Regions from separate parts of the Acidovorax sp. GW823-FHT05D11 genome, predicted to be linked through region 1. Evidence: riboswitches for the same ligand, from Rfam matches in the RefSeq annotation. Region 1 holds a riboswitch; the other holds the start of a gene.
What was found. A riboswitch is a leader RNA that binds a small molecule or an ion and turns the genes downstream of it on or off. The one in region 1 is predicted to bind glycine.

Region 1 (15,074 bases):
CCTTGAGGGCCGTGACAGGCTTCACCGAATACAGGCTCTGCGCCGGCCATGGCACGGTGTAGAGCAGCTTCATGCCCTGTGCCCCCAGCGTCTTGACCAGCAGCGGGCGCGAGGACTGGTCCAGGCGCTTGGAGTCCGCATAGCTCGTGGCAAGGAACGGAATGGAGTCCACACCGTAGACCGCCGCCTCGTTGGCAGCGCCGGAAAGGATGAACTCGCCGATCGCCACCTGCCCGGACTGCACGGTGCGCTTGATTTCATTGGCCTTGAACAGCGATGCGTTGGGGTGCACCGTGATCTTGAGCTTGCCGCCGCTGGCCTTGCCTACGTCCTGCACGAACTGCTGCAGGTTCTGCACCTGGAAGGTGTTGACGGCATAGCCCGAGGGCAGGTCCCACCTGGTCTCGGCATGGGCCAGGCATGCGGCGGCCGCGGCGCACAGGCCGAACATCATTTTCTTCATGGGGAAACTCCTTGGTTAAAAGCTGGCGAGGTGGTGATTGAGAAGGTCGGTGACCAACATGCACCCTGGGGAATGGGTGATGCAGAACGCGGGCTGGGCGTTCAGGATGGCGGACTGTGGCGTGACGCCGCAGGCCCAGAAGACAGGGATCTCGCCGGGCATCAGCGGCACGGCGTCGCCGTAGTCGGGTTCTGCGATGTCCGCAATGCCGATGAGCGCAGGGTCGCCGATGTGCACCGGCGCGCCATGCACGTTGGGAAAGCGCGATGTGACCTGCACCGCACGGATCACGTCGGCCGCAGGCATGGGCCGCATGGAGACCACCATGGCGCCCCCGAAGGGCCCTGCCGGCTGCGTGGCAATGTTCGTGCGGTACATCGCCACGTTCTTGCCTTCGTTGATGTGGCGCAGGCTGATGCCGGCCTCCTGCAGCGCGGACTCGAACGAGAACGAGCAGCCGAGGATGAAGGTCACGAGGTCGGGGCGCCACAGGTCGGCGATGTCTGGCACCTCCTGCGTGAGCTCGCCGTGGCGCCAGACGCGGTACTGCGGCACATCGCTGCGGATGTCGATGCCGCCCCCGAGCGTGGGCAGCGCGAACTGGCCGGGCTCGCTCACCGCCAGCACCGGGCAGGGCTTGGGGTTGCGCTGGCAAAAGCGCAGGAAGTCGCCCGCTTGCACTTCAGGCAGGATCACCAGGTTGCCCTGCACCCGGCCATGGGCCAGGCCGCTGGTGTGTGATGCCCAGCCGCCTCGCCGGATCACGCTGCGCACATGGACGGGGTCGTCGATGCCCTCGGACCCAAAAACCGCCAGCGCTTTTTCTTGAACTGAATCCACCGTGTTTCCTTGTCGTGGGAAATGCCATTTGTCTGGCGTTGGGCGGATTGTGTTGGGGGGCGGCAGGCGCTGGCAAATTCAAAAAATTTTGCTCAGGTCATCGATTTTTTCGATGCACTTCATTGGGGCAAGGGGAACCAAGTTGGTGCCAAGGGATTACCCTGATATCCGCTTCAGGGTTAACCCCAGGGTGTTGTGGAGCGCCCGCCACGGGGACGGTTGCGATGGCGACACCGAGGCACTGCGGCATCCGCAGATGCATGGCCCTGGGCCGTGGAGTGGCACGCCTGTGCTCGGGTGCCCTGTGCCTCTCAGGACCGCGGGGCGCTGCTTCTTTTGCGGGGAGTGCGGGTGGGCCCCTTGGGCCCCGGCTGGATGTTCTCGATGAAGTCGATCGAGGAGCGAACGATGGCTTCCATCGCGGGCGAGGAAGGATCCTCGCGGTAGCTCACGTGGATGGGCAGGGGCTTGAGCACGGTGTCGCACGCCAGGGCGCGCAGGTCTGGAAACGCCAGCATGCGTTCCACCGCCAGGCGCGGCAGCGTGGCCACGCCGAAGCCGCCCTGCACCAGCTGCACCATCGCCGAAATGGACGACACCGTGTGCACGCGGCGCGGCTCCACCTGCGCATTGCGAAAGGTGTCGAGCAGGTACACGTGCGGCTGCGAGCCGCGCTGGAAGGTGAGGATGTCCGTGTCGGCAAAATCATCGAGCACATAGCGGCGCTTGCGGTGGATATTGCCGTTGCCCACGAACACCATCTCCATGGGCGTCACCGCCTGGCTGCGCATGCCGTCGGCCGATGCAGGCAGCGCCGCGAACACGACGTCGAGCGAGCCCCGCCGGATCTGATCGAGCAGCACGGGCGTGGACTCGACCGTGAGCTCGAGCTCCAGCAAGGGGTTGTCCTTGCGCAGCTGCTCCACCCATGGAATGAGCCAGGAGTGCAGCACCGATTCGATGGCGCCCAGCCGGATCGACACCTCCAGCGGCCCGCCCGATCCCATCTCGGTCTTGAGCTGGCGCTGCAGCTCCAGCATGCGCTTGGCGTAGGTCAGAAACCGTGTGCCGGCCACGGTGAGCTTGAAGTGCTTGTCGCGCCGGTCCAGCAGCAACACACCCAGCTCCTCCTCCAGCGCGGCGATGCGGCTGGACATGGCCGACTGCGTGAGAAACAGCTTTTCCGCGGCGCGCGTGACACTTTTGAGGGAGGCCACCCAGTAGAAGGCTTCGACGAAACGCAGGTTCATGGCGAGGGGTCCCAGGGCATCACTGACGAATGGCTGACGGGGCGCGCGCACCGCCGTGGTGCGCAGGAGCGCGCCAGGCTGGGTGGCGTCATGCCGTCCGGTGCAAAAACGGCGCCATTCTGCAACGGCCGACTCCACAACACTTTTTGCCGGCAGGAAAAAAGAGGCCACGACGCAACGCCTGCTGACCCAGGGCATGGCGCGCCGCCAGCGCAGTGCATGGACGACACGGATCAGGACCATCGATGTCCGAACCCCTCCCTCTGCACTGCAGCGCCACGCTGAGGCGAATCAGCCCGCAAACAGTGGCAGGTCTGCCTTCTTGAGCGTGCGCAGCACGAAGCTCGAGCGGCTGTGGCGTATGCCCTTGATCTTGTAGAGCTTCTCGCGCAGCAGGCGCTCGTAGTCGCGCGTGTCCTTGACCACGATGCGCAGCAGATAGTCATAGTCACCGGAGACCAGATGCGCCTCGATCACCTCGGGAATGCTGGCCAGCGTTTCGCCAAACTTTTCAAGCGTGTTGTCCGAATGGCTGTCCAGCGTGACCTGCACGAGCACCGTGTCCGCCAGGTCCAGCGACTGCGGGTTGATGCGCACGGTGTAGCCCTGGATGACACCGGCCTCCTCCATCTTCTTGATGCGGCCCCAGCACGGCGAAGCGCTCAGGCCCACCGCCTGGCCGATCTCCTGCAGGCTGGCACGGGCGTTCCCCTGAAGCACAGCGAGAATTTTTCTGTCAAGGCGGTCCATGGCCACAATTATTCATGAATATCACCATATGCAGCAAATTTTTCTGCAAATTTGAAAATTCAAGCGAAAGATGGAAAGAACTGCTGCGCCTTGCAGCGCATACTTTGGACATCAAGGCGCTCTTACCGGAGCGCACAAACTGACAGGGCCCCGGACTGGTTACCGCCAGACCGGGGCGCTTGACAAGCAAGCACCTACCTTCGCGGCCGCCCGGCTGCCCCCTTCCCCCTCCCCCTTGCCTGGCCCAGGCCAGCAGCCTGCCTTTGTCGCCTCGGCGACGATTGCCTCCTTCCTGCGCGTTAATAAGCACGCTTACCAGCACAAACCCCGATGCCCCGGGCCATGCTGCAGCGCCATAATTTTCAGGACCGCCAACCCATGCTGCCAGCACCCTTTCCGCTGGTGCGTGCAAGGGGGCGCGGCAAGAAACATACTCACAGGAGACACCATGCAATTGACTTCCCTCGCTGCGGGCCTGGGCCTTGCGCTCGGCTTGATGGCCACCGCCAGCGCGCAGACCACCACGCTCAAGATCGGCTACGCCACGGCGCCCGATTCGCACTACGGCGTGGGGTCCAAGGTCTTCTGCGACGAAGTCGAGAAGGGCACGCAGGGGCGCTACAAGTGCCAGTACTTCCCCAACTCCGCGCTGGGCGGCGAGCGCGAGCAGATCGAGGCCATCCAGCTCGGTACGCAGGACCTGGTGAACACCTCCACCGGCCCCGTGGGCAATTTCGTGCCCGAAGTGAAGATCGTGGACATCCCCTTCCTGTTCCGCGACTACGACCATGCGCGCAAGGTGATGGACGGCCCCATCGGCCAGGACATCCTGACCAAGTTCCCGAGCAAGGGCATCATCGCGCTGGCCTGGACGGAGAACGGTTTCCGCCACATGACCAACAGCAAGCGCGACATCGTCAAGCCCGAGGACGCCAAGGGCCTGAAGATGCGCACCATGGAGAACAAGGTGCACATGGACGGCTACCGCACCTTCGGCATCCTGCCCACGCCCATGGCCTTCCCCGAGCTGTTCGGCGCCATGCAGCAGGGCACGGTGGACGGCCAGGAGAACCCCATCCCCGTGATCCTGTCGGCCAAGTTCTCGCAGGTGCAAAAGCACCTGTCGCTCACCGGCCACGTGTACTCGCCGGCGCTGCTGCTGCTCTCGCCCAAGGTCTGGAACAAGCTCAATGACGCGGACAAGAAGGTCTTTACCGATGCCGCCAAGAGCGCCTCGGTGGCCCAGCGCAAGAAGGTCAACGACGACGAGAACAACGGCATCGCCCTGCTGGAGCAGCAAGGCATGAAGGTCACCAAGACGGTGGACGGCGCGGCCTTCCGCGAAGCCCTCAAGCCCGCCTATGTGGGCTACGCCAAGGAGTTCGGCGCCGACAACATCAAGAAGATCCAGGACGTTCGTTAACTCTTTTGAGCGACTCACACAGCCCTCCTGGCGTCGTTGTTGCGTCTTGCCGTACTGGTTGTACTGTCTGCGACGCAACGCCTAGCCAGGACCGCTTCGCTGGGCTGTGTGAGCCGCTCTTGACCCGCGCCCCGCATCGCCCGGCCCACACAAGGCGCCGGGCGCTTTTGCTTTGACCCTGCACGCCCTTGTCCAAGACCGTCCCGTGAAAACCTTCGAACGCTATTTTCTGGCCGCCAACCGCTGGGCATTGATCCTGCTGCTGGCGGCCATGTCCATCATCATCTTCACCAACGTGGTGATGCGCTACGTCACCCACAACTCGCTCGAATGGGCCGAGGAGGTGTCGCGCCACATGATGATCTGGCTGACCTTCCTGGGCGCCGGCCCCGTGCTGCGCTATGGCGGCCACATCGCGGTGGAGAACCTGCAGGATGCCCTGCCCCGCGCGGGCGCCATCGCCCTGCGTGCCGTGGTCGCGGCCTTGCTGTTCGCCTTCTTCGGCTTCATGGTCTGGTACGGCTGGCTGTACATGCAGCGCACCATGTTCCAGATGACGGCCGTGACGCAGATCCCGTTCGCCTACATCTACAGCGCCATGCTGATCGGCGGCGTGCTGCTGATCGTGCACTTTTTGTTCATCGTGCGCGGCTACGTGCTCGACCGCAACTTTGCGGCCGATGAACACTTCGATGCGAATGCGAGTGCCTCCCTATGAGCGCGTCCATCATCCTCATCGTTTCGGCCTGCCTGTTCCTGGCCATGGGCGTGCCCGTGGCGTTTGCGCTGGGCCTGGCCACCGCGGCCACGCTGATCCTGGCCGAGAGCTACCCGCTGATGGTGCTGCTCAAGGAGACCTTCACCGGCATCGACAGCTTTCCGTTGATGGCCGTGCCCTTCTTCATCCTCGCGGCCGAGCTCATGAGCGGCGGCTCGCTGACCGAGGTGCTGCTGAGGTTTGCCGGGCAGTTCGTGGGCCACAAGCGCGGCGGGCTGGGCTACACCAACGTGGTCTCGCTGACCTTCTTCTCGGGCATCTCGGGCTCGGCGCTGGCCGATGCGGCGGGGCCGGGGTCGATGCTGATCCGCATGATGGACAAGGCCGGCTACGACCGTTCGTACGCGGCGGCTCTCACGGCCTCGACGGCCATCGTCGGGCCCATCATCCCGCCGTCCATCATCATGATCATCTATGCGCTGCAGGATGAAACGGTGTCGGTGGGTGCGCTGTTCGTGGCCGGCCTGCTGCCGGGCCTGCTGATCGCGGTGGCCATGTGCGTCGTGAACTTCCACGTCTCCAAGAAGCGCAACTACAAGGGCGACGGCCGGATGCCGCCGCTGGCCGAGATCCTGCAGACCACCTGGAAGGCGCTGCCCGCCATTTTGCTGCCGGTGGTGATCCTGGGCGGCATGCGCGCCGGCTGGTTCACGCCCACCGAGGCCTCGGTGGTGGCGGTGTTCTATGCGCTGGTGTGCGGCAAGTTCGTCTACCGCACGCTGCAGTGGAAGGCGCTGCCCGACATCCTGGCACGCTCGGCCCTGCTGTCGGCCTCGGTGCTGATCATCATCGGGCTGTCGGCCGCGTTCGCGTGGATCCTGACCATCGAGGGCATTCCGCAGCAGATGGCCGACTGGCTGGTGGGCATGAACCTCTCGCCGTGGATGTTCCTCATCATCGTGAACATCTTCCTGCTGCTGTTCGGCATCTTCATCGAGCCGCTGCCGGGCGTGATGGTGCTGGCGCCCATCCTCGCGCCCGTGGCCGTGAAGCTGGGAATCGACCCCATCCACTTCGCGATGGTGGTGATCTACAACCTCACGCTGGGCATGATCACGCCGCCCGTGGGCGGGCTGCTGTTCGTCACCTGCAACGTCTCGCGCGTACCGATGTCGCAGCTGGTGCGCGAGCTGGTGCCCTTCCTGTGGGCGCATGGCGTGGTGCTGGTGGTGCTGACCTTCATCCCGCAGCTGTCGACCTGGCTGCCGAAGGTGCTCGGGTTCATCAAATAGCGTCTGCGCGGCTTCTTCCAGCGGATATACTGGCGGCCGTCAGGAGAGAGCCCCTTCCCATCAACGAAAGGGGCCGCCGAAGGCGCAGGCAGCAGCCGAACGCTCAGGCAAAAGGACTGGCAACCGCCCGCAGTGATGCGGGCGTTCCCTTGCTGGAGAGAGATGGACCGTGCAGCACGGCACCCATCCACCGAAGGAGCAAGCCGCGCGGCCAGCCAGGGCGCTGCGGTGAATCTCTCAGGTAAAGCGGACAGCAGGGCAAATCCCGCGACCCATGGGGCCGCGGCCACCATTTGCCCCGGAGTCCGCCTTGACCACCCCTACCGCCCCGCTGCTGACCACCCCCCTCAACGCCCTGCACACCGAGCTGGGCGCCCGCATGGTGCCGTTTGCGGGTTACTCCATGCCCGTGCAGTACCCTGCCGGCCTGATGGCCGAGCACCTGCACACGCGCAACGCGGCGGGTTTGTTCGACGTCTCGCACATGGGCCAGCTCAAGCTTGTCGGCCCCGGCGCCGCTGCCGCGTTCGAAACCCTGATGCCCGTCGACGTGATCGACCTGCCCGTGGGCAAGCAGCGCTACGGCCTGCTGCTCACCGACGAAGGCACGGTCATCGACGACCTGATGTTCTTCAATCAGGGCAATGACACCCTGTTCGTCATCGTCAACGGCGCCTGCAAGGTAGGCGACATCGCGCACATCCAGGCACGCATCGGCCAGCGCTGCGACGTCATCCCCATGCCCGACCACGCCCTGCTGGCGCTGCAAGGCCCGCAGGCAGTCACCGCCCTGGCGCGCCTGGCACCCGGCGTCGAAAAGCTGGTATTCATGACGGGTGGCGACTTTTCCATTGCGGGCTGCGACTGCTTCGTGACCCGCAGCGGCTACACCGGGGAGGACGGCTTCGAGATCTCGGTGCCCGCGTCCCAGGCCGAAACCCTGGCGCGCGCGCTGCTGGCCCAGCCCGAGGTCAAGCCCATCGGGCTGGGCGCCCGCAACTCGCTGCGCCTGGAAGCCGGCCTGTGCCTGTACGGCAACGACATCGACACCACGACCACCCCGCCCGAGGCGGCGCTGAACTGGGCCATCCAGAAGGTGCGCCGCACCGGCGGCGCGCGCGCGGGCGGCTTCCCCGGTGCCGACAAGGTGCTGTCGCAGATCGACAACCCCGCCAGCCTGCAGCGCAAGCGCGTGGGCCTGGTCGCGCTGGAACGCGTGCCCGTGCGCGAGCACACCGAACTGCAAGGCCCCGACGGGCAGAAGATCGGCGAAGTGACCAGCGGCCTGCTGGGTCCCACCGTGGACAAGCCGGTGGCCATGGGCTACGTGGCGCCAGCCTTTGCCGCCGTCGGCACGCGCGTCAACGCCATCGTGCGCGGCAAGGCCGTGCCCATGGAGGTGGTGTCCATGCCGTTCACGCCTGCGCGCTACCACCGCGGCTGACCCTCTGCAACCGCCCCAGCCCGGCTAAAGTGGCGGCTGGCATCGGCACTTTTTCTGTTTACCCCTTTTTTTGGAGCTTCCCCCATGACCATCAAGTATTCCAAGGACCACGAGTGGATCGACATCTCCGACCACGAAGCCGCCACCGTGGGCATCACGCTGCATGCCCAGGACGCCCTGGGCGACGTGGTCTTCGTGGACCTCCCCGAGGTCGGCACGACCTTCACCCAGGGTGACGTGGCCGGCGTGGTCGAGTCCGTGAAGGCCGCGGCCGACGTATACATGCCTGTCACCGGCGAAGTGGTCGAAGTGAACGAAGCACTGCGCGCCGACCCCTCGCTGGCCAACAGCGATCCCATGGGTGCCGGCTGGTTCTTCAAGGTCCATGTGACGGACATGCTGCAGTTCGATGCGCTCATGGACGAACCCGCCTACGCCGAGTTCGCCAAGAACGCCTGACCCTCCAATGCCCCGCGGCCCGGCGCCTCCCCGCCGGGCCAATGTGTTTCCTTGCACTGTGCCGCCGCCGATGACCTCCCAAGCCCCCCTGCCCACCCTCGCCGCACTCGAGAACACCACCGAGTTCCTGCCCCGCCATATCGGCATCGACGCAGCCGACGAAGCCCACATGCTGTCCGTGATCGGCGAAGCCTCGCGCAGCGCGCTCATCGAGAGCATCGTGCCGCGCTCCATCGCGCGCAACCGCGCGATGTCGCTGCCCCGGCCCGCCACGGAAGCCGCTGCGCTGGCCGAACTCAAGGCAATGGCGTCCAAGAACAAGGTTCTGCGGAGCTTCATCGGCCAGGGCTACTACGACACGCACACGCCGGGCGTCATCCTGCGCAACATTCTCGAAAACCCCGCCTGGTACACCGCCTACACGCCCTACCAGGCCGAGATCTCGCAGGGCCGCATGGAGGCGCTGGTCAACTTCCAGACCATGGTGTGCGACCTGACCGGCATGCCGATCGCCAACGCATCCATGCTGGATGAAGCCACGGCCGCCGCCGAGGCCATGACCCTGGCCAGGCGCTCGGTCAAGAGCAAGAGCAATGTGTTCGTGGTGGCCGGCGACGCGCACCCGCAGACCATCGAAGTCATCCAGACCCGCGCCAGGCCCCTGGGCCTGGAAGTGCGCCTGGCCAACTCCGCCGAGGAATGGAACGACCTGCTGGCCGGCGACTACTTCGCCGTGCTGGCCCAGTACCCCGCCACCAGCGGCCGCATCGACAACCTGCGCGCCGATGTGGACAAGGCGCATGCCAAGCAAGCCGCCTTCATCGTGGCCGCCGACCTGCTGGCCCTGACGCTCATCACGCCCCCGGGGGAATACGGCGCCGACATCGTGGTTGGCACCACCCAGCGCTTTGGCATGCCCATGGGCGCGGGCGGCCCGCACGCCGCCTACATGGCCTGCCGCGACGAGTTCAAGCGCAGCCTGCCCGGCCGCCTGGTGGGCGTGAGCGTGGACGTGCACGGCCAGCCCGCCTACCGCCTGGCGCTGCAGACGCGCGAGCAGCACATCCGCCGCGAAAAGGCCACGTCCAATATCTGCACTGCGCAGGTGCTGCCTGCCGTGATCGCCAGCATGTACGCCGTGTACCACGGCCCGGACGGCCTGAAACGCATCGCGCAGCGCGTGGCCAGCTACACGGCCATCCTGGCCAGGGGACTCACGCAGCTGGGCGCCCCCGTGCGCCCCCAGGGCTGCTTCGACACGCTCACGCTCAAAACCGACGGCGCTACCAAATCAATAGCTGCTCGCGCAGTGCAGATGGGCGCCAACCTGCGAATTTACTTCGAGAACTACCTCTGCATCTCGCTCGACGAGACAACCACGCGCGCCGATGTCGAACTGCTGTGGAAGATCTTCGCCCAGGACGGCCAGGCCCTGCCCACCTTCGAGGCGTTCGAGCACGGCGTGGAGCCGCTGATTCCCGCCGGGCTGCGCCGCGCCAGCAGCTACCTCACGCACCCGGTGTTCAACACCCACCACTCCGAAACCGGCATGCTGCGCTACATCCGCCAGCTGTCCGACAAGGACCTCGCGCTCGACCGCAGCATGATCCCGCTGGGCAGCTGCACCATGAAGCTCAACGCCACGAGCGAGATGATCCCCATCACCTGGCCCGAATTCGCCGGCGTGCACCCGTTTGCCCCCGCCGACCAGCTCCAGGGCTACCGCGAACTGGATGAACAGCTGCGTGCCTGGCTGTGCGAAGCGACCGGCTACGCGGGCATCAGCCTGCAGCCCAACGCCGGCTCGCAGGGCGAATATGCCGGCCTGCTGGCCATCAAGGCCTACCACGAGGCCCAGGGCGAGGGCCACCGCAACATCTGCCTGATCCCCAGCAGCGCGCACGGCACCAACCCCGCCAGTGCCCAGATGGTGGGCATGCAGGTGGTGGTGACGGCCTGCGACGCCAATGGCAACGTGGACCTGGCGGACCTGAAGGCCAAGTGCGAGCTGCACAGCGCGCACATTGCCTGCGTGATGATCACCTACCCCAGCACGCACGGCGTGTTCGAGACCCAGGTGAAGGAGCTGTGTGCCCTGGTGCACAGCCACGGCGGGCGCGTCTACGTGGACGGCGCCAACATGAACGCCCTGGTGGGCGTGGCCGCCCCCGGCGAGTTCGGCGGCGACGTGAGCCACCTGAACCTGCACAAGACCTTCTGCATTCCCCATGGCGGCGGCGGCCCCGGCGTGGGCCCCGTGTGCGTGGTGGAAGACCTCGTGCCCTACCTGCCCGGCCAGCCCGGCCGTGGCGACCAGCCCCTGGAGCCGAGCGCCGGCAAGGTCGGCCCCGTCAGCGCCGCCCCGCTGGGCAACGCCGCGGTGCTGCCCATCAGCTGGATGTACTGCCGCATGATGGGTGCCGAGGGCCTGCAGGCCGCGACCGAGACAGCCATCCTCAGCGCCAACTACATCAGCGCGCGCCTGAAGGACCACTACCCCACGCTCTACGCCTCGGCCAACGGCCATGTGGCGCACGAGTGCATCCTGGACCTGCGCGGCCTCAAGGACACCAGCGGCGTGATGGCCGAGGACGTGGCCAAGCGCCTGATCGACTACGGCTTCCATGCGCCCACGCTGTCCTTCCCCGTGCCCAACACGCTGATGGTGGAGCCCACCGAAAGCGAAACGCTGTTCGAGATCGACCGCTTCATCGACGCGATGATCGCCATCCGCGAGGAAATCCGGCAAATCGAAAATGGCGCGCTGCCGCAGGACGACAACCCGCTCAAGAACGCGCCGCACACGGCGCAAAGCCTGCTGGGCGCGCAGTGGACCCGCCCCTACGCCCGCGAGACCGCCGCCTATCCCGTGGCCGCCCTGCGCAGCAGCAAGTACTGGTCGCCCGTGGGGCGCGTGGACAACGTGTGGGGCGACCGCAACCTGGCGTGCAGCTGCATCCCGGTGTCCGACTACGCCTGACCGCGTGCGGTGCCTTGAGCGCCGCGACCAGCACTCGCAGCGCTTGCGGACCTGCCGCGCCGGAACCGCGCATCCGGCATTTGCCCGACTTGGCTGCGGGGGGCGACACGCGCCGCCGTACCAGCTCAGCGCAAGTACTTCGCTGCAGTACGAAGTATTGGCGAAATAGCAAGGTCGTAGTGCTGGGTGACCACCGATGATGGTGCCTCTGCCTCCTTGGGAGGGGGCAGCATTGGTCCAACCTCGAATATTCAAAAGCGGCAGGGGTCATCGGCAGCGACTGCGGAGCTGAGACCAGTGGTACAACTAGTGACTAGTGGAGGGATCGGTGTGTACCGCTTTCTTCCAGCGCGAGAGTCAGTTCCCGCAAAAATAAGCTGCCAACTAACGGCTCCCCCTCCGTCGTGGACAGCCCATCTCGCCATCCATGCGCACCGGGTTGCCAAAGGTCGCAGCCTACCAAACACAGCAGCCGGCACATTCACACCGTGAAGCCGATCACCGCGTAGTTCTACCTCAAGTGGCAGCGATCCGTGCGGTGATACGCCATAGCGCGGCCAACGACTGGCACTATTGCTGCGTGCGCTTGCAACGCTTGCTGTGTACCGGCAGGCAGATAGCGACGAAAGCAACGGCTAGCGAGGTGACGAGCACGCACAGAATCGGCCCGAAGCGGATGCGCAGAAGCCGCGCGGTGCGGCCAAGATCAGTCACAGGAAAAACAATGCCTCCCCCTTGAGGGATGGAGGCGCAAGCGCCCTCTCCATCTTTATGGCTTATGGGCTACGTGATGGCGCTTCGCCAATTCAAAGCACGGCTCGGTTCGCCCAGTGGTTAATGGGAAAGCGAAAGACCTCACCGACAGAAATTCCTTGCGCAAATAAAAAAACCATCCAGAGATGGGTGTTTCGCAAATTAACTAATTTCCCATCCAGGCAACACCTGGGAAATCGCCGGAGTCTCTCACACCGCGTGCGACATCAAGAGGTAAATTAAATTCTATATTAACCCGTTGAATTTCGTTACCGGCAACTACACGCCTTCCAATCAACATAATCAATCCGCCCTCCTTATCAACCTCGCGGGAGCCCGAAAAATATTCGACATCTCCACTTTTCAGCTGCACGCGCATTTTCACCTCTACCAAGTGCATTCCTGCCGTCGTCGGTTTAACGAGCACAGCTGCCGAAACCACATTTTTATCTAGCAAAACTGCGGGCGGCTCGCTTTGAAAAATGCGGTTCTCCTTGACCCGAAGGTGCCCATCTTCCCACGCTGGTGGCGGATTCAGAGAAGTACAGCCTCTTTGGTAAATCCAATTCGCATTTTTCCACCACGGGTTTATCGGAACACAAAGCGGCGTAGTCCCATCCTCAATCGCAGGCGCCAGCACTTGCCACTGAGAATTACCTATGGTGGGAGAGAGAGGTTCTTTACTCGTACGAATCGAAAATGCGAACCAACCCACTGAAACGAACCAGATCAAAAATAAAATCGCCACCAACTTCTTCGAGAGACGCAGATCCCAATGCATCTCAAGCATGCGACCGAGATGACAAAACACCCCACACATCAACAAAATCGATCCAAAAAAACCAACAATGGTATGCCTATAAATCGGAATACCCAACAGCTTCACCGCATTGACGGTCCATGAATCACTCAATGCAAAAGCGTTCAACAGGAAGTTAAAAAACGAAAGGCACAACCCAACCAAAATCAATGCATTGGCAGTAGATTTTCTCAAAACAATCAAATATAAACTGAGCGATAGAATAATCAATCCCACAAGCATGAAGATGGATTTTTTAAGCACCAAAATTGGGCCTACCGCGAAAATCCCCAAAAAGCCTAAAAAATACTTAATGGCAGCGAGTATTTTCACCCCCAAAACTACCTCGTTCTCCCTAAACGGCATGACACCTGACTGAGAGCTGATGATCATTTGCACGCATTGGATCAATCCCATCAAAAGGGCGGCGAATGCGATCATGCGAAACCTAGATCGACTGACAATCGCCACGATAACCATTGCGGGCAAAGCGGCGAGAAGCGCAGGTTTAGACAACATAAAGATGGGCGCGAACCAAGCCCACCACGGACTCTCATCCGCCGCATCTACCAATGCAAGCGCAGTGACAATTGCCACAAAAAAAGCAGCAAAATAACTAAAATTTATAAAGGTCTTTGTTTCAAAATCTGCAACTGCCAATACCGAAAATGCGACAAAAAACCGCAGCAAGTCACTGCTTGCCAATTTCCTAAAAGGCGCCAAACAAAATACGCCAACCAACATGGCCGAAAGCAAAACCGATGACCAAGTATAGAAATATGGAATCCAGGCGGCGGAAATCCTAAATTGATTTCCCAAAAAAGCAAGCAGCCGCTGAGGAAAGGGAATGTACCCGGCATCCGTTGAAAACAGCTTATGCAAAACTGATGGTGAATCGGCGTGAGCATAGTAGTTGGTAGCCATCTCGGCCCACATTTCACCGCCCAGCATCCAGTTAGGCTGCATCACCAATTGGCCCATCAAGTAGAGCAAAACTAAGGCAGCAAACAACCACCCGGGGCGCCGATCAGGACTCAGATCGGCGCGTGACGGTAATGCACTGACAGCGAACAACTCATCACGCATTTGGCGAAGTCGCTCCACGTTTTTCATACCGGACGAGAGCTCACGTTTGTCGCACTTTTTGCCAGAGTCACCCTATATTTCTCAGCATCCCAGTTCAACAACTCCGCAATTTGGTCGCCTGTCAGAACATTCAATTTACATTCGGGTTGCTGCCGCACCAAGACATCGAAGTAACACCGAAGTTGGGCCTTTTTTGCTTGTGTAAACGACGACTTGGCAAAAACTCCTTTTTCATTAATAAAAACAATCTCAGGAGAAAAATCGCTATGGCAATTTTCGTTTTGAAAAGTCTCACCCGATGCGTAGACGTGGGCAACAGGTCCAAGAAAAACGACATGATCTGGATACAAGGCCCAGTCGGATTGCAGTCTACGAAAAAGCCTGTCATCCAGCGCCAATTGCTGAATCCCTATGTCATCGACGGGCATATAAGAAGATACAGCACTAGCCGCAGAAAATGGCAGAAATTCAGCATCCTTCATAATTCGCTCACACCTAAGGCACGTCAGTAGGTTAGAAAGCAAATCATCGATTTCCGCGATGCTCTCTCCTCCCAACACTACGCCATGATTTGCCAGGAATATTACATTCACGTCCGGGCGGCCCCTCAAAACCTTTGCCGTCGCACGCGCAAGACACTCTCCCGGCTTCAGATACTCTATCGCCGCAAAATCAACAACTCTCCTCAAGAGGGCCTGTAAATCATCAAGATAATTTTTTCGAACCAAGTGCGCCAAGGCTTCTACGGCATGCAGATGCAAGACAATTCGATGCGGCATTAATGCATGCAGCATGGTCTCAATAGAAGGCCTTAGTG
Region 2 (15,074 bases), 2.4 Mb from region 1:
CAAAATCACGCATGGTGCGTGAGCGAGGCAATTATGTATACATGACTACTGATTTATCTCAGGGATAACCCGTAAAAATGCCATTAATGGCAGCACATGTATACTTGAAGAAAATTTCTACTGGAGCGGCAGGGATGAGAACTTTGGCCCAGGACGTGACCGAGACGCTGCGCAACTGGATCCTCAACGGGGAGATACGGCCCGACGAGCGGCTGGAGGAAATCCCCCTGGCCGAGAAGCTGGGCGTTTCGCGCACCCCCGTGCGCGCCGCCCTGAGCACCCTGGCCAGCGAGGGGCTGGTCGACCACCAGCCCAAGCGCGGCTACCTGGTGCGCGGCTTCAACATGGAGGAGATCGTCGCGGCCTACGAGGTGCGCGCGGTGCTCGAAGGCCTGGCCTGCCGCAACGCCGCCATGCGTGGACTCACGCCCGAACAGGCGCAGCGGCTGCGCGGGGCGCTGGCGGACGGCGACCGCATCCTGGACCTGGGAGAACTGCGGCCCGAAGACCACGAGCCCTACCAGCAGATGAACGTGACCATCCACGACACGCTGCTGGAAGCCTCGGGCAACCCCTGGGTCACGCGCTTCGCGGAGCAGGCGCAGAACATTCCCTTCGCCTCGGACCGCATCATCCTGTGGGACGACCATCCCATCATCCTGCGCTCGCACGGCGACCACCACCGCATCATCGAGGCGGTCATCGCGCGCGACTGTGTGCGTGCCGAGCAGCTGATGCGCGAGCACGTGTACTACGCAGGGCTGATCCTGCGGCGCAACTACGAGAAGCTGCTCTCGTGCGGGGACGCAGCGCCGGGGGCCAAGCCACCGGCGCGCCGGGGTGCGCCCAAAGACTGACCCGGCGACAGGCCAGGCGGAACGCCCGAGGGCGGTTCCCGGCCCATGTATCCATGCCGGCAGGATCGCGGCTCAGGCGCGCAGCCAGGCCTGCAGGTGCGGATAGGGCGCAACGCCCGAAGAGGCGGCCTGTGCGGGCGATGCCGCGAGGCCCGCCGACACCAGCCCGGCAGCGCCCAGATACACGCCCAGCTCGAAGGTCATGCGCAAGCCCTGCGAGTGGCCGTGGTAGCCCCCTTCGTGGAACAGCACGGCCGATGGCAGCCGCAGATGCTGCAGGGCGGCCCAGGCCCATGCCGTGGCTTCGATCTCGCCGCCGTGCGGCACGGGGGGCAGTTCGGCAAGGGCATCGTCCATGCCCGCGCGCAGGGCTGCGGGCACCACGGCCAGGTGTCCGGCCTCGTGCAGCAGGTCGCCGGGCCACCGCAGCCGCGCCAGGTCCACCCTCAGGCCGCCGCGCGCGATGCGCACGCCGGGCAGGAAGCTGTTGCCGCCGGCAAGCTCGTCCTCGGCCACGTCCAGGCCGATCTCCCGCAGAAAGGCCATGATCTTGCGGGCCAGCGCGGTGCGCTCTTCCTGTTCCACCCGGTCCTGCTCCATGGCGGTCAGGCTCCGAGCAGGTCCGCCACGCGCGAGCGCAACAACGAAGGCTGCACGTCCGACGGCGCCACGGCGTGCCCCACGTTCAGGCCCACGCGGCTGTAGAAGCCCCTCCGGAAGGGCCGCACCATGGCCCCGCCCTGCTCGATGCGGCTGAAGTACGAGCCCCACAGATTGGTCAGCGCCATGGGAATGACGGGCGCCTCGATGCCCTCTTCGCGGGCACGCTCGATGATCTTCATGATGCCGCCCTTGAACTCCTGCAGCTGCCCGTCCTTGGTGATGCCGCCTTCGGGAAAGATGGCCAGCAGGTCGCCTTCGCGCAGCACCTGCGCGGCGCGGTCGAAGGCGGCTTCGTAGGTCTTGGGGTCTTCCTTGTAGGGCGCGATGGGGATGGCCTTGGCAAGGCGGAACAGCCAGCCGAGCACCGGCACGCGGAAGATGCGGTGGTCCATCACGAAGTAGATGGGGCGCGGGCTGGCCGCCATGAGCAGCACGGCATCCACAAAGCTCACGTGGTTGCAGGCCAGGATGGCCGCGCCCGTGCTGGGCAGGTTCTCGTCGCCCTGCACCTTGAAGCGGTAGACGAAACGCGAGGACACCCAGGCCACGAAGCGCAGCAGGTACTCGGGCACCAGCATGAAGATGTAGAACGCCACCACCGCATTGGCCAGGCCGGTGAACAGGAAGATCTGCGGCACCGTGAAACCGGCGCCCAGCAAGGCGCCCGCGATGAGCGAACTCGCGATCATGAACAGCGCGTTCAGGATGTTGTTGGCCGCGATGATGCGCGCGCGGTGCGTGGGCTGGCTGCGCATCTGGATCAGCGCGTACATGGGCACGCTGTACAGGCCCGCGAACAGGCTGAGCAGCGCCAGGTCGAGCATCACGCGCCAGTGCTGGCTCTGCGCTAGAAAGGTGCCAAGGCCCATGATCTCCGCGGGCGGCAGGCTGCGCGCGGCGAAGTACAGGTCGATGGAGAACACGCTCATGCCGATGGCGCCCAGGGGCACCAGGCCGATCTCGACATGGCGGCGCGAGAGCACCTCGCACAGCAGCGAGCCGATGCCGATGCCGATGGAGAACACCACCAGCAGCAGCGAGGCCACCTGCTCGTTGCCGTGCAGCACCTCCTTGGCCAGGCTGGGGAACTGGCTCAGGAACACCGCGCCGAAGAACCACATCCAGCTGATGCCCAGCAGCGAGCGGAACACCACGATGTTGCCATGCGCGAGCCTGAGGTTGCGCCAGGTCTCGGTGAAGGGGTTCCAGTTGATCGTGAGCCCCGGGTCGGTGGCCGGCACCGGGGGAATGAACTGCGCCACGGCGCGCCCCGCCAGCGCGGCCACCACGCAGGCCACGGCCACCGTGGTGTGGCCGATGCCCGGCAGCGCCACCAGCAGGCCCCCCGCCACGTTGCCCAGCAGGATGGCCACGAAGGTTCCCATCTCGACCATGCCGTTGCCGCCCGTGAGTTCGCGCTCGTTGAGCACCTGCGGCATGTAGGCGAACTTGACCGGCCCGAACAGCGTGGAGTGCACGCCCATGAGGAAGGTGCACAGCAGCAGGACGGGCACGTGGCCCGCGATGAACCCGAAGGCGGCCACCAGCATGATGGCGATCTCCAGGTTCTTCACGAAGCGGATCATGCGCGTCTTGTCGTACTTGTCGGTGAGCTGCCCCGAGGTGGCCGAGAACAGCAGGAACGGCAGGATGAACAGCGCGCCGATCACCAGCCCCGCCATCGCGGGCGGCAGCCACGACACGCTGAGCTGGTACGTCACCATCACGGTGAACGCGAACTTGAAGAGGTTGTCGTTGGCGGCGCCGGAGAACTGGGTCCAGAAGAACGGGGCGAAGCGCCGCTGGCGCAGCAGCGCGAACTGGTTCGGGTCCTCATGCCCATGGCCCGGGCTGCCCGTGTGCTGCACGGAGTGCACGTGGGGCGCCTGGGGCACGCTGGCTGGGGTGGTCTCGGGGTTCATGCGTTTCTCCTCGTGTCCAATGGGTCGGCGGTGGCTGCTGTGTGTGTTGGTATGGCCCGGCGCACCCGGGGCTGGAGGCCCTGCCCGCGTGCGACACCCATGGTGTGGGCGCCATTCTGCCCGCACATGGCGGCAAATGCGGGGCGCGGTGCGCGGCTGTGGCGCGAAGCCGCCAGCGCATCCAGCGCCATCAGCACCGGCCAGGCAGCGCCAGCCGCCAGCACGTGCTTGAGGCTGTGGCCCGACACCCACTGCGCCGTGGCGTCGAACACGGCATGGTCGGCCGCCTCGAACAGCTTGGCCACGGCGTACATCGCGATCACGGCGCCCAGGTGCACCGGCAGCGTGCCCGCACGCCGGGGCAGCAGGGCCAGCGCCAGCACCACCAGCATCCCGCCCAGCTGCACCACGGCCCAGGGCAGCAGGTTGCCGGTGGTGGACCACCACAGCACCGCAGCCGGACCCGCCAGCAACACCGTGCCTGCGGCGGCCCAGCCCGCCCGGGCGCTCACCCGGCCACCCGCCGCCAGGCCCAGCAGGCCCGCGAAAGGCAGCACCATGCCCAGCCGGTCCCACAGCAGGCCCGCATCGTCGGGCACCGCGTGGTACAGGCCGGAGCCCACGGCCGTGCACACCAGGCCCGCGAAGAACAGGGCCGCGAAGACCCGGGAGGCCGCATCCATGGCCGGGCGCTCCACGCGCCGCAGCCACCGCAGCCCCCACAGGCCGGCGGCGGCGAATGGCAGGTTGCTCAGGACATCCAGCGCGCAAGGGATGCCCCACAGCGCGCGCTGGTCCGCAAAGGCATGCTGGAGGGTGCTGGCCGGCAGCGCCGGGCCCAGGCACGCCAGCCCCAGCAGCAGCACGGCGAGGCCCAGCAGGGCCCCCTCGGCGCGCGACGGGCCGGGGCGATGGCGAAAGGGAGCGGGGAGAACGGTCATGGTCGTCGTGTCCGTGGGCAGGTGGTGGATCGATGCCGCGCAGTGTCTTCAGCCCAACGGTCCCGGGCCGCGAAAAGTCGCACGGAGGGCCACCCGGAGCACCCTGGGTACCGATAATCGATACCCATGAGCACCACCGCCGACCTCGTTGCCGCCCTGAAAAAGGAACTCAAGACCGCGCAGATGACCTACGCGGACCTGGCCCAGGCCCTGGGCATGGCCGAGTCCAGCGTCAAGCGCATGCTGGCCAAGGGCGACATGCCGCTGTCGCGCATCGACGCGATCTGCCGCGCGCTGGCGCTGGACTTCGCCGACCTGGCGCGCCGCGTGGCCGACAGCCAGCCCTTGCTCAAGGAACTGAGCCAGGAGCAGGAGCGCGCGGTGGTGGCCGACAAGAAGCTGCTGCTCATGGCCATCTGCGTGCTCAGCCAGTGGACGCTGGAGCAGGTGACCACCACCTACCGCCTCACCGAGGCCGAGGGCATCAAGTACCTCGCGCAGCTCGACCGCATCGGCATCATCGAGCTGCGGCCGCTGAACCGCTACCGCCTCAAGCTGGCCAAGACCTTCCGCTGGCGGCCCCACGGGCCGGTGATGAACTACTTTCGCGAGCATGCGCTGCTCGACTACTTCGCGGGCGGCTTCGACGGCCCGGGCGAAGGCGTGCTGCTGGTGCACGGCACCATCAGCCGGGGCCTGGCGCCCGCCTTCATGGAGCGCATGCAGCGCGTGGCGCAGGACTTCGCGCAGCAGCACCTGGCCGACCAGAAACTGCCGCCGCGCGAGCTGGAGGGCTACACCCTGCTGCTGGCCATGCGCAGCTGGGAGTTCGAGGCCTTCACCGGGATGAGACGACTCCCCCCCTGAGCCGCTGCGCGGCGTCCCCCGCGGGGGACGCACCCGGTGGCCCGGCAAAGCCGGTTCCACGGGTGCACCGGCCTTGGGCGCGCCGGTTTCGGAGGGCGATGGCATGGCATGGCGGGGGGCCGGGCGAGCCAGCACAAACACTATCTTTTTGATAGCTTCTTGCGCTTTACCGACAAGCGGTAGAGGGCTAAAAAGTGCTCAGAACAGCCGCCTCCAGCGCACCGAATGCCCGTTTCAGCGCCGGTTGACTCTTTAATGTGAATACACTATTCTTTAAATAGTCAATTTGACAGATTTAAAGATATTAAATGAAGACCACCCGCCAGCAGCAAGATGCCACCCGCCGCCAGATCGTGGCCAGCGCGGTGGACCTCATGACCCGCCAGGGCTTCGACGGCACGACGATGAAGGACATCGCCCGCGCCGCCGGCATTGGCGACGCCACGATCTACAAATACTTCCCGACCAAGGACCGCATCGTGCTGGGCTACCTGGACGACGTGGCCCACCAGGCGCTGGCCGACACCCTGCAGACGCCCGGCTTCGCGGGCTACGGCCTGCAGGAAAAGCTGCAGCGCCTGACCGACGCGGTGCTGGAGCGCCTGCTGGCCGACCGCGAGTTCGTGGCCCAGGTGCGCAGCCTGGCGCGGCGCTCGCCGCTGTCGATGCTGGCCGAGCCCCTGGCGGCACGGCACAGCCTGCGCGAGGCCGTCGCCAGCTTTCTGGAAGCCGCGGAGGCCAGTGGCGAGATCGAGCCCTGCGACTTCAAGGGCATGGCGGGCGGGCTGTACACCGACTACCTGGCCGGTGTGGTGACGTACTGGCTGGCCGACACCTCCGAGGAATTTGCCGACACCACGCAGCTGGTGGACCTCTCGCTCGGCGTGCTGGTGCAGGCGCTGCGCGGAGGGCTCGTCAACCGCGTGCTGCAGCTCGGTGGCTTTGTGCTGCGCAGCCAGATGGCCCGCATGGTGCAGCACAGCAGCGGCCTGATGGGCATGCTGCAGCTGGCCAGACAGGCCATGGCCAGCGCACCGCCCGGCCCGGCCCCCGCCTACACGGCAGCCGCTGAACCATCCCGGTCGCCGGAGCCTTCCAAACCGCCGCGTGCGCCGCGCAAACCCCGCGCTGCCAGCCCGACACCCGCCGCACAGCCAGTGGCCACGCCCCGCAAGAGGAAGTCCGCATGACCACCGCCCGCGCCGTGCGCGAAATCCAGGTGCCCCCAGGCACCGTCATCCATGCCACCTTGCATGACGCGGATTTTTTTGACGCCTTCACAACGACCGATCCCCGCCCCGCCGCCAGCGCATTGCAGACCTGGCTGGAGGTCTTGGCCCGGACACCGCGGTGGACGGAGCAACTTCTGGCAGTGCGCAACAAGCTGGTGCGGCTGGTGGGCCTCAAGGGCGTGGGGCAGTTGCAGGACGTGCACCCGCTTGCCAGCGGAGCCTCTCCAACCAATGCGCGCAGCTACCGCGTCGGAGACCGCGTGGGCATCTTCCTCATCCGCCATCTGAGCGACACCGAAGTGGTGATGGGGCAGGACGACAAACACCTGGATGTGCAGGTCTCGCTGACCAAACACGGGCAGCGGGGCAGCGCGCCTACGGTGGTCATCAGCACCGTGGTGCACATCCACAACACGCTGGGCCATGCCTACATGGCCGTCATCACGCCGTTTCACCGCCGCATCGTGCAGTCCATGCTGCAACAACTGGCCGCTTCAAACCATGGCCCGCGCTGACCCGCCGCGCACCAGCCGGCTTGCGCGCGGCACCATCACGGGCCTGGCGGCGGCACGCATCGGCATGGCCCAACTAGGCCATCGCGTGCGCAGCACGCCGTCTGCCCAGGCGCAGGCCGACCACGAGGCCGCCCTGGGCCGCATCCTCTTTGGCGCCCTGGGCCAGCTGCGGGGTTCGGCGCTCAAGGTATCGCAGCTGCTCAGCATGCACCCGGGCCTGCTGCCCGACGGCGTGCGGCAGGAGCTGGCGCGCGCCCACCACCAGGCGCCGCCGCTCAACCGCGCGCTGGTGGGGCGCGTGTTCCGCCAGGCCTTCGGCCGGGAGCCCGAGGCGCTGTTCGACCACTTCGAGCCCACCGCCTTCGCCGCCGCCAGCCTGGGCCAGGTGCACCGCGCACAGCTGGCGGGCCACGGCACGGTGGCCGTCAAGGTGCAGTACCCCGGCATTGCCGCCACCATCGCCAGCGACATGCAATTGATGCGCACCGCGCTGCGCGCGCTGGCCCACACCGACATGCCCCTGCCCGCCAGCACCGTGGTGGACGGCGTGATGGCCGAGATCGAGGCCACGCTGCTGCGCGAGGTGGACTACCTGCAGGAAGCCGAGCAACTGCAATGGTTTGCGCAGCACGCGGCTTTGCCCGGCGTGGTGCTGGCGCGGCCCATCCTGTCGCACACGCGGGCCCAGGTGCTCACGCAGCAGTTCCTGCCGGGCCAGCACCTGCAGGCCTGGCTGGCCACGCAACCCACACAGCAGCAACGCGATCAGGCCGGGCAGCACCTGTGGGACTGGTTCATGCACTGCACTTTTGTGCTGGGCCGGGTGCATGCCGATCCGCACCCTGGTAATTTTCTGTTCGCCCCCGATGGCACGGTGGGTGTGCTCGACTTTGGCTGCACGCGCAGCCTCTCCGACGGGTTTCGGGCGCAAGTGACACAAGCGTGGTCCGCACTGCTGCGCCCTCCCTCCGACCCGCAGCGCGACGCGCTGGTGCTGCAGGCCTACCAGGCACTCGGGCTCGTCAACGCCGGCCTCTCCGTGCAGGCCTACGCCGCCGAACTCACCCCCGCACTGGCTGACATGCAGGCCTGGCAGATGGAACCCTTCACGCAGGCGGTTTTCGATTTTGGCGCCAAGACGCCGCCACCCATCACCGCCGCCCGCCACCAGCGCGTGCTGGGCGATCACCTGGTGCAGGTGCCCGGCGAAATGCCGGCGTTCGAGCGCATGTGGATGGGCCTGATGCACCTGCTCACGGGGCTGGGTGCACGGGTGCGCACGCATTGCCCCGCCCTTCTTTCTTCCTAGGAACCCGCCCACATGACCACCCTGACCTCCCCCTCCCCTCGCTCTGCGGCCATGCCGCCTCGCAGCCGCTGGAAGGGCCCGTGGATGCTGGCCGTGGCGCTGCTGCACACGCTGTACGCCGCCGTCGTGTTTCCGACCCAGCTGCAGGAGATCGTGCGGCGCGGCGTTTTCAACAGCGTGCAAAAAGACCCGACCGTGGGCGCCGTGGTCTGGTTTGTGCTGTTCGGCGTGTTGTTCGCGCTGCTGGGCTGGGCCATCCTGCTGGCCGAACGCAACACAGCCATGGCGCCCGTCCCCATGCGCGGGCTCGGTGCCGGGTTGCTGGCACTCACGCTGCTGGGCATCGTGCTCATGCCCGCCTCGGGCTTCTGGCTGGCGCTGCCGCCCGCGCTGGCCCTGTGCTGGCCCCCAAGGCGCTGAAGGCGAAGAAGACGGATCGACGCGCCGCGTCTGCACCTTCCACGGCCACCCTGATTGACTTGAAAACTGTCCATGATGAATACTGCGCTGGTACTGGCAGCCGGGGGCCTCGCCCTGGTGGGCGTTGCGCACTCGGTACTGGGTGAATTCCTCGTGTTTCGCGCATTGCGCACGCAGGGCGTGGTGCCCACCGGCGGCAAGCCCGTGCTGCACGAGCGGCAGGTGCGCATCCTGTGGGGCACCTGGCACCTGGCCACCGTGCTGGGCTGGGCCCTCAGCGCCCTGCTGTGGCGCCTGGGGACCGTACCCGGGGATGCCAACCTGGGGGCCTGGGTGGCTGACGTGGCCGGGCTGGCCACCTTGGTCAGCGGAATGCTGGTGTTCTATGCCACCGAGGGCAGGCACCCTGCCTGGTTTGCCTTGCTGGTGGTGGCGGCCCTGGTGTGGTGGCGTTGACACGCGCAGGCCTGCACCGGACGGCCGCCTGCACGCCCCGGCGTGAAAGAAATCACGAAAAGCCCCGCCTTTGCCGCCACGGGAAACACAACTTCACAAGACTTCGCAATTCGCCTACACCGTCTTGACGCAGCATCTGCACCATGAAGTCTCCGGTTCCGCAAGGAATCATTTTGAGGAGACCATCATGGCCCGCAATGCACTCGCCGCTGCTTCCATCGCCCTGCTGTCGCTGGGCGCCGCGACCGTGGCGCAGGCACAGACCAGCGCCACCGTCGTCATCCAGTCGGGGCAGCCCCACCACTACCAGGCGCCGCCCGCGCCGGTGATGGTGCAGTACGGCCCACCCCCGCCACCGCGCTACGAAGTGGTGCCCCGCCCCCGCCGCGACATGGTGTGGGTGCCTGGGTACTGGGACTGGCGCGGCCACCGCCACGTCTGGATCCAGGGCCACTGGGTGAAGGCCCGCCCGGGCTACTACTACCGCGAGCCCCGCTGGGTGGAGCATGGGGGCCGCTGGGAAATGCGCCCCGGCGGCTGGGACCGCGATGGCGACGGCATCCCCAATCGCTATGACCGCGACCGCGATGGCGATGGCATTCCCAACCGCTACGACCGCGACCATGACAGGGACCGCGACGGCGTGTCCAACCGCCACGACCGCGACCGCGACGGAGATGGCGTGCCGAACCGCCACGACCGCCGCCCGGACAACCCCTATCGCAATTGACGGGGCCTGAGCGCCGCCCGCCCCCCCGAGGGCGGCGGGCGCGCCAGGAACTGGCCCTCGCCGCCTACGCACACCCCCGCAGGGCGCCTACGCGGCCCGGCTGCCCGTGCCGCCACCATGCAGTGACCGCTTCCGCAAGGAACATCAGGAGAATCCCATGACCTTCATGACCCGCAAGACATTCACCGCAGCCTCCATCGCCTTGATGGCGCTGTGGACCCTCCCGCAGGCGCATGCCGCCACGCAGGGCACCGTCATCGTCCAATCGGGCCAGCCGGAGCGCAGCTACCACGCCACGCAGTACCAGGTGAGGCCCGCGCCCCCTCCCCCGCGCCATGAAGCCGTGCCCCGCCCCCGCCGGGGCCAGGTGTGGGAAGAAGGCCACTGGGAATGGCGTGGCAACCGCTACCAATGGGTGCGCGGCCACTGGGTGCAGGCCCGCGCCGGCCACCAGTATCGCCAGCCGCACTGGGTGGAACGCGAAGGCCGCTGGGAGTTTCAGCGTGGCGGCTGGGACCGTGACGGCGATGGCGTCGCCAACCGCCATGACCGCGACCGGGACGGCGACGGCGTACCGAACCGCCGCGACCAGCAGCCCGACAACCCGCGCCGCAACTGACCCCACGCCCGGCGCGCGCGCCGCGCAGGGCGCCGCCGGTCAGCCCAGTTGAAGTTCGGCGCGCCCCAGGCCGGGAAACTCAGCCACCACCACCGTGCCCGGCGCCACCATCACGGTGCCGGTGCAGGACCCGGTGGTCACCCACTGTCCCGCGCGCAGCCCACCCAGGCTGTGCGCGCCGCCATTGGCCAGCCAGGCGAGCAGGCGCAAGGGATCGCCCGCCGGGTTGCCCCAGCCAGCGTGCCGCACGGCCTGCGCGCCATTCACCGACAGCACCACGGGCTGCCGCATCGGCTGCACCGACTGCGCGCTCTCCGTTCCCGACCCCACGATGAGTGCCCCATGGCAGGCCTGGTCGGCCAGCCGGCTCCACTCGCCTTGCTGCGCCCAGGCGGCGTAGCGCGTGTCGCAGACCTCGATGGCCGCCCGCACCGACGCTACGGCGGACAGCACCTCGGCCTCGCTGTAGGGCTGCGCCCGGGCAGGCAGATCGGCACCCAGTTCGTACACCAGTTCCGCCTCCACACCCAGCACGGCGAAGCCCGCGCAGGACAGGCGCACCGCGCCCCCGCCGGCCATCGCAAACACCGAATCGCGCGCCAGGGCCGCCCGCGCAGGCAGCGCCTGCGGCGACGCCGCGCCCACCTTCCAGCCCGAGATCTCGCCGCGCTCGCGCACCACGGCGTCCTGCACGGCATAGGCCTGGGCAGCGTTCTGGGGACGCAATGCGGCGGGCAGGTCGAGCGGACGGGGCGTGCGCCCCAGGCGGGCCATGGTGAGCACGGCCGCGCTGGTCAGCGGATCAAAGGCGGTATCGGGCATCAAGGCGTCCTGCAGAGAAAGGCGAAGGTTCCGGCGGATTATGGCCAACCCCGTGCCCGCAGCATCAGCAACGATTGCGGTTCATTAGCGCGGACAAAGCGGTTTTTGCGCGATGCGGGCTCCTAGAATGGCCCCCGCAGGAGAGTCAGCGGCCCGCCCGCTTCACCGAAGGCGCAAACTCCCATACACGCTCAGGTCCCGTACTGCACCATTCATCAAAGCCGTCTGGAGAGCCGCTTCGCGCAACGCGAAGCGCACCGAAGGAGCAAACCGCGCGCCATGTGGGCCGCGCGGTGAATCTCTCAGGTACCAAGGACAGGGGGAGCGGCAGCTTGGGCATTCATGCGCCAGCTGCACGCTATTGAATTCATAGCTGCCAGCGCATGTTGTTCTAGCGCCAGAGCCCAGAAAGGCTTTGAAAATCATGCGCGTGATCGTTTTGGGCGCCGGCTTGCTCGGCGTGACTTCGGCTTATTTCCTGCAACAGCGCGGCCACGAGGTGACCGTCATCGACCGCCAGGGTGCGCCCGGCGCCGAGACCAGCTTCGCCAACGGTGGCCAGATCTCGGTGAGCCACGCGGAGCCCTGGGCCAACCCGAGCGCGCCGCTCAAGGTGCTGCAGTGGCTGGGCAAGGAGGATGCTCCACTGCTGTTCCGCCTGCGCGCCGACATGCGGCAGTGGCTCTGGGGCCTGGACTTCTTGCGCAACTGCACGCCGGCGCGCACGCGCCACAACATCGAGCAGATCGTGCGCCTGGGCACCTACAGCCGCGACACGCTGCAGCAGTTGCGTGCGGCCACCGGCATCCAGTACGACCAGCGCACACAAGGCATCCTGCACTTCTATACCAACCCAAAGGAATTCGACGGCGCTCTGGCCCCGGCTGAGCAGATGCGCGCGCTGGGCTGCGAGCGCCAGGTCATCAGCGCCGACGAGGCCGTGCGCATCGAGCCCGCGCTGGCCCACATCCGCCCGCAGCTCGCAGGCGCCACCTTCACGGCCGAGGACGAGTCGGGCGATGCCAACCAGTTCACGCGCGAGCTGGCCCGGCTGTGCGAGGCGGCGGGCGTGCAGTTCCGCCTGGGCCACCACATCACCGCGCTGCGCGAAGCCGGCGGCCACATCGACCATGTGGAAGTGACCAACGCCGAGGGCCGCTTCGAGCGCGTGCGCGGCGACGCCTTCGTGCTGGCCATGGGCTCGTTCAGCCCGCTGCTGGCACAGCCGCTGGGCGTCCGCCTGCCCATCTATCCGGCCAAGGGCTATTCGGTGACCATGCCGGTCAAGGATGCCGGCAAGGCGCACCAGGTGAGCCTCACGGACGACGAGTTCAAGCTCGTGTTCTCGCGCTACACCAGCGAACAGGGTGGCGACCGCCTGCGCATCGCCGGCACGGCCGAATTGAACGGCTACGACCGCCACCTGAACCAGGTGCGCTGCGACGCCATCGTGCGCCGCGTGGAGCAGCTGTTCCCCGGCGCGGGCGATGCCAGCCAGGCCCAGTTCTGGACCGGCCTGCGCCCCGCCACGCCCAGCAACGTGCCGCTGATCGGCGCCACCAAGGTGGCCAACCTCTTCCTCAACACGGGCCACGGCACGCTGGGCTGGACCCACGCCTGCGGCTCGGGCAAGGCCCTGGCCGACATCGTGAGCGGCCGGGTGCCCGAAGTGGACTTTGCATTCCAGGGTCTGCAGGGGTGCGCTCCCGACAAGGCGCTGGTGCCATCGCGCACCACGGCCTGAACGGGAGCACAGCGGGGTTGCAGCACCGCCGCGCAGGCGGCGCTGCCACCACGGGCCAGCGCCCGGCCTACCTGGCAGCGCCCGTGGCGTGCGCCACGAACTGCGCCACGGCCTGCATGTCCTTCTCGCTCATGCGTTCGGCATACGAAGGCATCACGCCGATGCCCGCCTTGAGCGCGCGCAGCACGCGGCCCGCGTCGGGCTTGAGCTCATCCAGCACCGGGCCCACCTGCCCCTCGGCACCGGCGGCCTGCAGCGTGTGGCACACGGCGCAAGCAGGCTGGATCTTGATGAACAGCTCCTTGCCCCGCGCCAGCTCGGCGGCATCCGCCGCCCAGCCGGCACCCGTCCACAGCAGCAGCACGCTCGACATGGCCGCGAGCGCAGGCACGCGCAAATGCTGGAAACCGATGCGCCCCAGCACCAGTGCCACCGCGGATCTGGCACGGCCAGTCCGGGGGGCGCGCTCCCCTCCAGGGGGGAAGGCGCGCAGCGTCTCAGGGGGGCGCCCGGTCACGCTGCGGTCACCGTGACCGCATGGTCGCGCCAGCTCGCGTTGTTGTAGCCGCCCAGGTTTTCCTCGCGCTGCTCGGCCTGCACATTGCCTGCGGCATCGGTGGCGCGGCTGGCCAGCACGTGCGTGCCCGCCGCCAGCGTGACCGGCAGCACGAACTGGCGCCACGCGAACTTGCCCAGATCGGGGCCGATGAGCCGCGCGGCCTGCCAGGTCTTGCCGCCGTCCACCGAGACCTCCACGCCCTTGATGGCCTGCGTGCCGCCAAAGGCCACGCCATGCACCTGCACCTGGCCGGCCTTGAGGGGGCCCTTCTCGGGCAGGGGGCCATTGATCCAGGACTTGACGCCCATCTCCCACACCGACGGCTGGTCGGGGCTGGCCTTGGAGCCGGGGGGCGACATGCGGTAGCCGTGCGACATGATGCGCGCCTGCGACTGGGCGCCGGTGAAGGCCACGCGCTTGACGTACTTGATGTTGTTCACGCCCTGGTAGCCCGGCACCACCAGCCGCAGCGGGCCGCCGTGCGCCAGCGAGATGGGCTCGCCATTCATTTCCCAGGCCAGCAGCGCGTCCTCGGTGGCCTTGATGGGCACGGAGCGCTCCACCAGCACGGACAGCGGGTCCACGCCCTCGGGCAGCTTCTCACCCCCCGTGCCCGTGAGGTAGGCCGCGCCATCGGCGAGCCCGCCCAGCGCCGCCACCACATTGCGCAGCGGCACGCCGCTCCACACGACGCACCCCGCCGCGCCCACGGCCCAGGGCGTACCGCTGGGCTTGCTGGGGAAGAAGCCACGCCCGTTGCCCGAGCACTGCAGCACGGTGGCCACGGTTTCCACGCCCAGGGTCTTGAGCTCGGCCAGGGTGAGGCTGCGCGGGTTCTTCACGCCTTCGACCGACACCGTCCAGGCGTCCCGGTTGTCCAGGATGGCCGCATCGGGCGCAGGCAGGTTGTTGCGCACATACAGCTGGTTGGAGGGCGTGATGACACTGGTGCCGAAAGCCGAGCGCCGGGTTTCCAGCGTGCTGCTGCTGTGCACGATGAGCGCATCGGAAGACTTCCATCCCGCGTACGCGGGCAGCGGCTTGGCGGGGCTGGCGGCCTGCTGCGCCCTGGCGCTGCCGGTCCATCCGGCCAGGCCCAGCGCGCTCAAGGCAGCGGCGCTTCCGGCCAGCATGTGGCGGCGCGGCAATGTCATGGAATCTTTCATGGAAACGGTCTCCAAAATAATGATTGAACAGGCAGGCTCGCGACAGCGGTGGGCAGGCCCCCGGCTTTCAGCCTAGGCCGCATTCTGTGCGGCAGCCCCTGCGCACCGCGCGCGACATGGCGTTAGTAAACGTAACAAATACAAAACATCGGAAACATTCGTACGCAGATACGGAGGGCGTGGGCATATTCGCCCTTTCTTTTGAGAGAGGGCGCGCGCCATGAACACTGACTGGAGACCCATGGGCGGCAA

Region 2: another riboswitch for glycine. It lies ahead of AC3RCE_RS23110 (D-amino acid dehydrogenase); the one in region 1 lies ahead of gcvT (glycine cleavage system aminomethyltransferase GcvT).

Annotation. Positions count from the first base shown of each region.
Region 1 covers NZ_CM179502.1:2,594,578-2,609,651, reverse strand. Annotated here, with positions in the region: gene AC3RCE_RS12195 (TRAP transporter substrate-binding protein) at 1-463, opposite strand, end outside; gene AC3RCE_RS12190 (putative hydro-lyase) at 479-1,279, opposite strand; gene AC3RCE_RS12185 (LysR family transcriptional regulator) at 1,615-2,553, opposite strand; gene AC3RCE_RS12180 (Lrp/AsnC family transcriptional regulator) at 2,845-3,303, opposite strand; gene AC3RCE_RS12175 (TRAP transporter substrate-binding protein) at 3,752-4,726, shown strand; gene AC3RCE_RS12170 (TRAP transporter small permease) at 4,932-5,444, shown strand; gene AC3RCE_RS12165 (TRAP transporter large permease) at 5,441-6,736, shown strand; glycine riboswitch at 6,767-6,865, shown strand; glycine riboswitch at 6,879-7,000, shown strand; gene gcvT (glycine cleavage system aminomethyltransferase GcvT) at 7,047-8,180, shown strand; gene gcvH (glycine cleavage system protein GcvH) at 8,265-8,639, shown strand; gene gcvP (aminomethyl-transferring glycine dehydrogenase) at 8,710-11,619, shown strand; gene AC3RCE_RS12145 (hypothetical protein) at 12,539-14,284, opposite strand; gene AC3RCE_RS12140 (class II aldolase/adducin family protein) at 14,281-15,074, opposite strand, start outside.
Region 2 covers NZ_CM179502.1:5,012,463-5,027,536, forward strand. Annotated here, with positions in the region: gene AC3RCE_RS23045 (GntR family transcriptional regulator) at 135-857, shown strand; gene AC3RCE_RS23050 (hypothetical protein) at 930-1,457, opposite strand; gene AC3RCE_RS23055 (MFS transporter) at 1,463-3,442, opposite strand; gene AC3RCE_RS23060 (hypothetical protein) at 3,439-4,383, opposite strand; gene AC3RCE_RS23065 (helix-turn-helix domain-containing protein) at 4,510-5,250, shown strand; gene AC3RCE_RS23070 (TetR/AcrR family transcriptional regulator) at 5,559-6,440, shown strand; gene AC3RCE_RS23075 (DUF2867 domain-containing protein) at 6,437-6,997, shown strand; gene AC3RCE_RS23080 (ABC1 kinase family protein) at 6,984-8,306, shown strand; gene AC3RCE_RS23085 (DUF6463 family protein) at 8,319-8,726, shown strand; gene AC3RCE_RS23090 (hypothetical protein) at 8,799-9,182, shown strand; gene AC3RCE_RS23095 (YXWGXW repeat-containing protein) at 9,370-9,912, shown strand; gene AC3RCE_RS23100 (hypothetical protein) at 10,079-10,531, shown strand; gene AC3RCE_RS23105 (2-keto-4-pentenoate hydratase) at 10,571-11,353, opposite strand; glycine riboswitch at 11,569-11,682, shown strand; gene AC3RCE_RS23110 (D-amino acid dehydrogenase) at 11,778-13,097, shown strand; gene sorU (SorU family sulfite dehydrogenase c-type cytochrome subunit) at 13,165-13,470, opposite strand; gene sorT (SorT family sulfite dehydrogenase catalytic subunit) at 13,611-14,822, opposite strand; gene AC3RCE_RS23125 (rhodanese-like domain-containing protein) at 15,043-15,074, shown strand, end outside.